DNA from 2 places in the Exiguobacterium sp. K1 genome. Region 1 is predicted to be linked to the other one. Evidence: riboswitches for the same ligand, from Rfam matches in the RefSeq annotation. Region 1 holds a riboswitch; the other holds the start of a gene.
The links. Region 1 has a riboswitch for thiamine pyrophosphate ahead of thiT (energy-coupled thiamine transporter ThiT). Riboswitches for the same ligand answer to the same signal wherever they lie in the genome.

Region 1 (4,721 bases):
CGTTTCAAACGTATACGACACGGTTCATCGGACCGGGTATCGGATTTGCCGTCGGCTGGATTTACTGGCTCGGATGGGCCGTGACGGTGGCACTTGAAATCACGGCAGCCGGAAGTCTGATGGATCGGTGGTTTCCGAACACCCCTATCGTCATCTGGTGTGCCATCTTCACCGTCATTTTATTCGGACTTAACGCCGTATCTGCCAAAGCCTTTGGGGAGGCTGAATTCTGGTTCTCGAGCCTGAAAGTCCTGGCCATTCTATTTTTCATCGCGCTCGGGGGAGCGGCTTGGTTTGGCTGGATTGATATGACGGCAGCACGCCCGGAAAGTTTATTCGCCAACTTTACTTCAAACGGATTGTTCCCGAACGGTGCGCTCGGAGTCTTGACGACGATGATCGCCGTCAACTTCGCATTCCAGGGGACGGAACTGATCGGGGTTGCGGCCGGAGAGTCGAACGATCCCGAAAAATCGATTCCGAAAGCGATCCGCAATACGGTTTGGCGGACGTTCATCTTTTTTGTTCTTTCGATTACAATCGTCGGCGCCTTGATTCCTTATGAAACAGCCGGCGGTATCAGCAGTCCGTTCATCATGGTCTTTGATGCGATCGGGATTCCGTACGCGGCCGATTTGATGAACATCGTCGTTCTGACTGCCTTACTGTCGGTCGGGAACTCGGGATTATACGCTGCTACCCGGATGTTATGGTCGATGTCTCAAGAAGGCATGATTTCGAAAAAACTTGCGATCGTCAACTCGCGTGGTGTACCGATGCGGGCGTTATGTTTTACGATGCTGTTTGCGATGTTATCGCTTCTGACCGCCTTTTTCGCGGAAGATACCGTCTTCATCTGGTTGTTGTCACTAGCAGGACTCGGTGCACAAGTCGGATGGATTTCAATTTCCGCTTCGCAGATTGCGTTCCGTCGTCAATTCATCAAAAACGGGCATGCTGTCAGTGAATTAAAATTCAAGACACCGTTCTTCCCGGTCTTGCCGATCATCTCGTTTTCTCTGAACATGCTCGTATTGATCAGCTTGGCGTTTCAGGCGGATCAACGGATTGCGCTGTATATCGGTGTTCCGTTCTTCCTCTTGACATGGGGTTGTTACCATCTGTTCGTCAAAGGAAAACATATTGCAGCTCAAACCGAGCGTCAGGCAGCCAGTTCCACGTTAGAATCTTGAACTGCCTCCACCTACAGAATCCTAAAAAAGCGTGTTCGTTAGGCAATCCTAACGAACACGCTTTTTCAATGGTCCGACAAACTCCGTAATGCGATAACTTCACCTGTGTGCACCGTCACTTTTGCCGGTCCCTGATTCGTCCATTCATTGCTGACGGTCAACGATCCGCCGACCGGGACATCGTGTTGTGTCAACGGATACTTGACCCTTTGGAGCGTCAAACGCGTCGGGACGAGCGGAATGAAGGACAGATAATGATACTGGTCTGCTTTGATGTCATATTGTCCCTGTTGCAGGAAACGGATCTCTTCCCGCTTCGTCATCAAACGGACGAGCGGGAATTGTTTTAACAGATAGACATTTTGAAGCGTCATATCCAGTCGTCCGCCGGTCGCACCGAATACCAGCACTTCCGTTGCTTCATAATGTTGACTGACGTAACGTAATGCCAGTTCCAAATCGGTCTCATCCTTTTCAGCCGGATGAATGATTGCCCCTTCCGGTTTGTATCCGAGCGAATCAAAGTCACCGATGGCCAAGTCAAAAGCGAGACCTTGTTGCGCCAATACGGTGACCCCGCCGTCGACAGCAATGACAACCGGCTTCTCCTCCATAAACGGTTGTAAGGATGGAATGTCTTCCGCCGGACCGGCTGCTACAATCACGACCCGCATCAGACACCTCGTGCCGAATAACGAAGAAGCCGTGGTGCCGTCGTAAACAGGAGCCCTGCGACAATACCGCATAACAGATAGGACGGAACCATATACGTCGCGTTATAGATCAAGGAATACGGAACGACCGGACCTTCCGCATATTCAGCAAAGAAGACGATTCCGCTGATGACGTGACAGACATAACGTAAGCCCGCACCTAACAATGTCGCACCTAATACAATCGCCATCAAACGGCCGTTCTTCCCGGCTGCTGCTGCTTTTTTAACTTGACGGGCAAACAGTCCGCTCAGTCCGACGACTCCGAACGCAATCGTATAATCGAGTAACGGCTGAACGACCGTCAGAATTTGTGGAGCGAACATCAGTTGGATTGTTCCAACGAGTGCTCCCGTCACGACCCCACCGACAACGCCGTGACGAAACGCCATGACGAAAATCGGTAACATCGCCAAACTGATGGAACCTCCTTGAGGCATTTTAAACGGGATCAATAAATCGAACACCACACCAAGACTTGCAAAGATTGCAATTTCCATTAACATTTGTAGCCGTTTCATCCTTTTTTCCTCCTAAAAATAAAATCGCAGGACGGCAAAAAGACAGTACGACGAACGCCGTACTGCCTGCGTGCGCCACATCCCTACGTCCGTCTGAACGGAACAGGTTCGAAGGGTTAAAGTCCAATCACTTCTCTCAGCCGCTTGACGCGACACCCCTTGCGGTCTTCATTCAATTTTGATTCTGCTCTTATTATACGTGAGCGGCATTCCGAATACTAGTGATTGCTTCTGAATAATCCGGCGCATTATAAATCGCCGAACCTGCGACCAAAACATTTGCACCGTTTTCGATACATAATTTGGCCGTCTCTGCATTGACTCCGCCATCGATTTCAATCTCAAACGATAGATCATGTTCCGCTTTCAGCGCAGCCAGTTGACTTAATTTCTTCATGACACCCGGAATAAAGGCTTGACCACCGAAACCTGGATTGACCGTCATCAACAACACCATATCGACTTCTTCCAGCACGTGTTCAATCGTCGAAAGTGGTGTATGCGGATTGAGCACGACGCCCGCTTTCGCACCGGCTGCTTTGATCTGTTGCAGGACACGGTGGACGTGATTCGTTGCCTCGACGTGGAATGTCACGATATCAGCCCCTGCTTCAACGAATGCTTCGACAAAGTTTTCCGGACGGTCAATCATTAAATGCACATCCAAAATCATGTCTGTTTTTTGACGTAAACTGCTTAAGACAGGAAGTCCGAATGAGATATTCGGAACAAATTGACCGTCCATGACATCAAAATGAATGTAGTCGGCCCCTGCCGCTTCTACTGCTTTGACATCCCGCTCTAAATTTGCAAAATCCGCTGATAAGATTGATGGGGCGATTTTAATCATGTTAATACCTCCGTGTCCGATTCTTGATTTCCTCTACAAACATACCATAATTCGTATACCGCGAACTCATGATTTCATGTGCCTCGACAGCCTGCTTAACGGCACAACCGGGCTCATTCAGATGCAGGCAGCCGCGGTATTTGCAATCATCCTGTAAAGCAACGAATTCAGGAAAACACCAACGTAACTCTTCCAGTTCCATTTCATGCGGAAAATCGAGATTCGAAAATCCCGGAGTATCCGCAATTAATCCATCACCGAGCGGCATCAGGGTCACGTGGCGGGTCGTATGGCGTCCGCGTCCAAGTGCCTTCGAGATATGACTTGTTTCCAGTGCCAATGAAGGTTCTAAAGCATTCAGCAACGAACTTTTTCCTACACCGGACTGTCCGGCCAGGACACTCGTTTTATCTTTCAGCAACGGACGGACGGATTCGACTCCGGTCAAGGTCTCACTTGACGTTTCGATGACCTGGTAGCCGATTGTCCGGTAGGCAGCAATCGCTTCGGATACATGCTGTTCGGCTTCTCCTTGCAGCAAGTCCATCTTCGTCAAGATAATGATCGGTTGAATCTCTTTTGCTTCGATCAGTACCAAAAACCGATCGAGAAGATGGGCAGAAAAATCAGGTTCTGCTGCTGAAACGACCAACAACGCTTGATCAATGTTGGCAACCGGCGGGCGAACGAGGAAGTTTTGACGGTCCTTTACTTCCAGGATATATCCGGTCTCACTTTCAATGTGTAGAACAACTTCATCCCCAACGACCGGGCTGATGCCCCGTTTTCTGAAATTACCGCGTGCCCGTGAACGAATCTCGCCTTGAGGTGTCATGACATCATAAAATCCACCCTGAAGCCGAATGATCGTTCCTTCCCGATTGTCTTCAATTCGATTTTCTGCCATCCTATGCCCTCCTTTGTCAGGATCAACTTCCTGCTCATTATTCTTGTGATTTTGCCTGATTGTACGTAATCGTCTTCGCCCGGTAAACTTCGTCATCTTTATAGATGGTGATCTTACCTTCTTCTCCCGGATCAATCGTTAACGGAACATCAAACGTTTCGTCCTGATCGATCGATTCTTCGATGACCGTCCGTTTCCCTTTGGCATCTTCCGTCTCAATCCGGACGAGTTGACGTGGAGCGGGCTCGTCTTCTTCACTGACGCCATCGTATACGACTTTTTCAGGGAACGTCGCTGTGACGGTTTTTTCTTCCTCTCCCCGTGAAATAAAGACCGTGACGGAATCATTCGGCTCGACTTGCGCACCGGCTTGCGGATATTGACGAATGACTTGATCAAGAGCGACGTCGCTCGAAAACTCTTGCTCAAAAGTGCCGTCGAGTCCCATCTCATCGAGGTAGGCTTTCGCTTCTGTACTCGATAAGTCCGTCAAGTCTTTCAGGATAAACGCCGGCGATCCATTTGAGACCGTGATGG
Region 2 (4,721 bases), 330 kb from region 1:
ATTTCCTATCCGTCGTTACGGACCGACATGGAGGCACACCAAACCGTCGAATACGACGTCGTAATTTTTGATGAGGCACAACATCTGAAGAATCCGGCGTCACAAACCGCTGTCCGCTTGCGCCGGATTCGGGCGAAACGTCGGTTTGCCTTGACCGGAACGCCGCTTGAAAACCGGACTGATGATCTCTGGTCGATTTTCCGAGTCATCTTCCCTTCTTTGCTGCCGGACTTACAGACGTTTCAAACGTGGTCGCATGACGAGATCAAACGATTCGTCCGTCCGTTTCTGATGCGGCGGACCAAAGATGAGGTGTTACAGGATTTGCCGAAGAAGCAGATCGTCCATCACTATACAGACCTTGGTCCGACGCAAAAGAAACTCTATGCCTCGTACCTTGCGAAACTGCAACTCGAAACGTTGCAGCACCTCGATGAAACGAAACGCGAGGACCGGATCAAGCTGCTCGCCGGTTTGACGCGTCTGCGGCAGATTTGCTGTGATCCGGCCTTGTTTGTCGACGGCTATACGGGTGAATCGACGAAACTTGAACGGTTGCTGTCGTTAATCGACGAAAAATTAGCCTCCGGACATCGGATCCTGATTTTTTCCCAATATACGAAGATGCTGGCCCGGATTCGGGAACGACTGGCAGCACAACAACGTGACCACTTTCTACTGACGGGTGAGACACCGATTGAGGACCGGGTCGCGCTGTGTGACCGGTTTAATGCCGGTGAAGTCGATCTCTTCCTGATTTCCTTGAAGGCCGGCGGGACCGGTCTGAATCTGGCGACGGCAGATACCGTCATTTTATACGACAGCTGGTGGAATCCGGCCGTCGAGCAGCAAGCGGCTGACCGGGCTCATCGATTGGGACAACAGTCGCCGGTCGAAGTGATCAAGCTGTTGATGACCGGGACGATCGAGGAAAAGATGGCGGAATTACAAGATCGCAAAGCAATGATGATTGATGCCGTCTTATCGGATCAGAAGCCGGATGTTTTAACGATTCGCGAACTCGTCCGTCTGCTCGATTCACCCTCCTTTGTCGATTCAGCAGGTGATTAATCACACAAATCAAAGGAAATCTTAAAAAAATGAAGGACCTTCAATCCGTTGTCTATCAACAGGTTTGAAGGTCTTTCGACAATCAAATTCAGAAAAAAAGGTTTTAAGTTTTGAAAGACAGGGGTATATCTACATTAGCACCGTACAACACGGTCGCTTTTCAATTATTGTTTCTCAATATCAGCGTAATGACCTGGGAGAGAAATGCTACTTACTCACTTCGTTTTTCATTTCTGATGAAATCCAATGAAACTAGCATTTAGCGCACGATTTTCTATATGGGACCCTGCTGTCCCACTCCTACATGCATTACCTTTTGAGGGCTATACCAAATTCAAGGGGGAAATGAACATGTCAGTAACATTAAAAGTAGAAGAACGCGAAGTACGCCCACGCTCACTTAGAAAGCAATTACGTCATGAAGGAAAAGCTCTTGGTGTCGTGTATGGCTACAAAGTGGAAAGCACACCGATTTCATTCGATGAAAAAGCATTGGTCAAAGTTATCCGTGATCACGGTGAAAACGTCTTGGTCGCTCTTCAAATCGGCGGCAAGAAAGTCAACACATTGATCAACAAGCTTGATATGGATATCTTTACACCAACGATTAAACACGTTGAATTCATCGCGGTTAAAATGGATGAAGAAACAGAAGTGGAAACGGATATCGTCCTCGTCGGCGAAGCAGCCGGTGCAAAACTTGGCGGATTCCTTTCACAAACACTCTTTAAAGTAACAGTTGCCGCAACACCAGATAAATTACCGGAACGCATCGAAGTGGATGTAACGGATCTTGCAATCGGTGATTCCATCACAGTAGCGGACCTTCCGGAAGAAAAAGATTTCCGTGTCGTCACAGAAGGTGATATTCAAGTCGCAGCAGTCGTTGAATCAACACTCGAAGCTGAACTTGAAGAAATCGAAGAAGCAGAAGCTGAAGCACAAGCAGCGGATGCAGATTCATCAACAGATGATTCAGAAGAAACATCTGAAGAGCAAGCTGAAGAAAACAAAGAAGACAAAGAATAATCTTTTCTCCCCTCCCCTCGCGGAGGGGTTTTTTAATGGGGATTGACAAGTCGGAGCGTCAGACGTACAGTGAAAGCTGTACACCACAATACACATCCACTAGGGGAGCCATTTGGCTGAGACGATTCACTTCGGACCCTTTGAACCTGATCTAGTTCATACTAGCGTAGGAAAGTGGAGCGGACCCATTCGTGCCCTTTTTCTGTCCCCGGACAGTTGACGCGACCGCTCTCTTTTCTAGAGGGCGGTCTTTTTGTGCTTTCTTCGTGGATGTACATTTAAAGGAGAACTGATTATGAACAGTTGGAAAATGAAAGAAATTATCGTCATGATGATGCTCGCAGTCGCATGCGGCGTTCTCTACTTAGGCTGGTCAACGTTATGGTTGCCAATCTCTGCCATCTTCGGACCGGTCGGATCAAACTGGATGTTCGGCATCTGGGTTATTGCCAGTCCCCTCGTCGCCTACATCGTACAAAAACCGGGTGCGGCTTTGATTGCCGAAGTCGTCGCAGCAGCGGTCGAACTGTTTACCGGCAGTCACTTCGGTTTATCAGCTCTATTGATTGGCCTTGCGCAAGGCATTGGCGCTGAGGTTGCTTTTCTGTTATTCGGGTACCGGACATTCAATACCTTTACCTTGATGTTGTCTGGCGTATTTGCCGCAGTCGGCAGCATGATTTACAGTCTGATCGTCAATGGATTCGCCTACTATACGACGACCACTCTTCTGCTGACGTTTTCCCTACAGTTGGTCAGCGGTGCCCTGCTCGGCGGGTTACTCGCGAAAATCATCGTCGACGCACTCGTCAAGACGGGAACGCTGAACGGCTATGTCGTCGGACGACAGAAGAAACGGCGGGCTGCCTGATGTGGTGCCGAAATCTGACCGTCCGCTATCCGGATCAAGATTGCGCTGTCTTAAACGACCTGACCGTGTCGCTCCGGCAAGGAGAGACGACCTTATTGATTGGTCCGAGCGGTAGCGGAAAAACGACCTTCTTGCATGTCCTCGCCGGACTGATACCGGAAACCATTGAGGCGGAAGTCAGCGGCGAATGGCGCGCGGACGGAACCGTCGGCATGCTGTTTCAACAGCCGGACGATCAGTTTTGTATGCAGACGGTCGGAGCGGAAATCGCCTTCAGTCTTGAAAACCGGAGCATCCCCCGCGACGAAATGGAGGGACGGATCAGAACGGTTTTGAAACGGGTCGGACTCGATCTCGCCTTGACGGCACCGATTGCCGAGCTGTCCGGCGGGATGAAACAACGGCTCGCTTTAGCCTGTGTACTGGCACTCGAACCGGACATCCTGTTACTCGATGAACCGACGGCACAACTCGATCCGTACGGTCGCCAAGTCATGATGGAGTTGATTGAAGAATTGCACCACGACCCGGAAGTAACACTCATTTTGATCGAACATCAACTGGAAGAGTGTGTGACGTTTGCTGACCGCGTGTTGGTCTTTCGGGAAGGACAGATGAGGCTTGACGGTTCCCCGCTTGATGTCTTCGAGGAGAAACGGGAGGACCTGACCCGACACGGTATCATGTGCCCACTGCTCTATCCCTATACACTCGAGACGATTCCACTGACGATCGCAACAGCACGGTTCCTGAATAACCCGCCGGTCGCAAGACGTCCGGTTGCAAACGAAACGACGCTTGATTTGACCGATGTGACGATCGCGCATGGCAAACGGGTGATTCTCGACCAGATTTCGCTGACCGCGTCCGCCGGAGAATGGATCATGCTCGTCGGGCGCAACGGTGCCGGTAAAAGCACCCTGCTTGAAACGATGGCAAAACTGTTGCCGGCGCAAAGCGGGACGATCAAGCTGTTTCAGACACCTTTGAAAAAATGGCGGGACCGGACGTTTTACCGGCAGGTCGGTTTCGTGTTTCAGCAACCGGAGTTTCAATTTCTGAAACAGACGGTCGCCGATGAACTGGCCATCAGCTCTCCGTCACCGGCACGAAGTCAAGTAGCTGACGCTCTGCAACACTACCGTTTGGCGGATGTCGCCGCTCAGTCCCCGCTTGCACTCAGTCTCGGGCAAAAAAGACGCCTAAGTGTCGCGACGATGTTGCTGGAACGAAAAGCTGTCCTGTTACTCGATGAACCGACCTTCGGACAAGATGCTGAGACGACGGCTCAGATTCTCGATGTGTTACACCAAGCCCGGGAAGCGGGAACTACGCTGATCATGGTGACGCACGATATGGAGCTGGTCCACCGTTACGCTGACCGTGTTGTCGTCATTGGCGAGAAGCACATTCAGTTTGACGGGGCACCGGATGAATTGTTCCGGAACGAATCGTTGCTTGAACATAACCAGTTGCTCCGTCCGCTATCGGTACGCTATCAGCAACGCGAGGAGGTGCATCACCATGCAGGAAAACGATTCACTGCTCGCGCGCGTTAATCCGGCCGTTAAGCTTGGAACACTGGTGTATGTCATGCTGGTGCTGATTTCGACGTCACGTCTGTCGGTGACATTCGCCTTGCTTCTATTTGCAGCCGTCGGTGTAGCCTGTTCCGGTTGGCGGCTGTCGATACTGTTGCTACGGCTCATCCCTTACAGTCTGTTATTTCTGCTGACATTTTGGATGATGG

Region 2: it holds a riboswitch for thiamine pyrophosphate, as region 1 does, so the genes downstream of both, N7U64_RS03675 (ECF transporter S component) here and thiT (energy-coupled thiamine transporter ThiT) in region 1, are expected to answer to the same signal.

Annotation. Positions count from the first base shown of each region.
Region 1 covers NZ_JAOTIT010000001.1:405,702-410,422, reverse strand. The annotation lists gene N7U64_RS02005 (amino acid permease) at 1-1,193, shown strand, start outside; gene N7U64_RS02000 (thiamine diphosphokinase) at 1,259-1,867, opposite strand; gene thiT (energy-coupled thiamine transporter ThiT) at 1,867-2,427, opposite strand; TPP riboswitch at 2,491-2,597, opposite strand; gene rpe (ribulose-phosphate 3-epimerase) at 2,621-3,277, opposite strand; gene rsgA (ribosome small subunit-dependent GTPase A) at 3,279-4,184, opposite strand; gene pknB (Stk1 family PASTA domain-containing Ser/Thr kinase) at 4,222-4,721, opposite strand, start outside.
Region 2 covers NZ_JAOTIT010000001.1:734,086-738,806, forward strand. The annotation lists gene N7U64_RS03665 (DEAD/DEAH box helicase) at 1-1,071, shown strand, start outside; gene N7U64_RS03670 (50S ribosomal protein L25/general stress protein Ctc) at 1,423-2,100, shown strand; TPP riboswitch at 2,192-2,290, shown strand; gene N7U64_RS03675 (ECF transporter S component) at 2,396-2,971, shown strand; gene N7U64_RS03680 (energy-coupling factor transporter ATPase) at 2,971-4,530, shown strand; gene N7U64_RS03685 (energy-coupling factor transporter transmembrane component T) at 4,496-4,721, shown strand, end outside.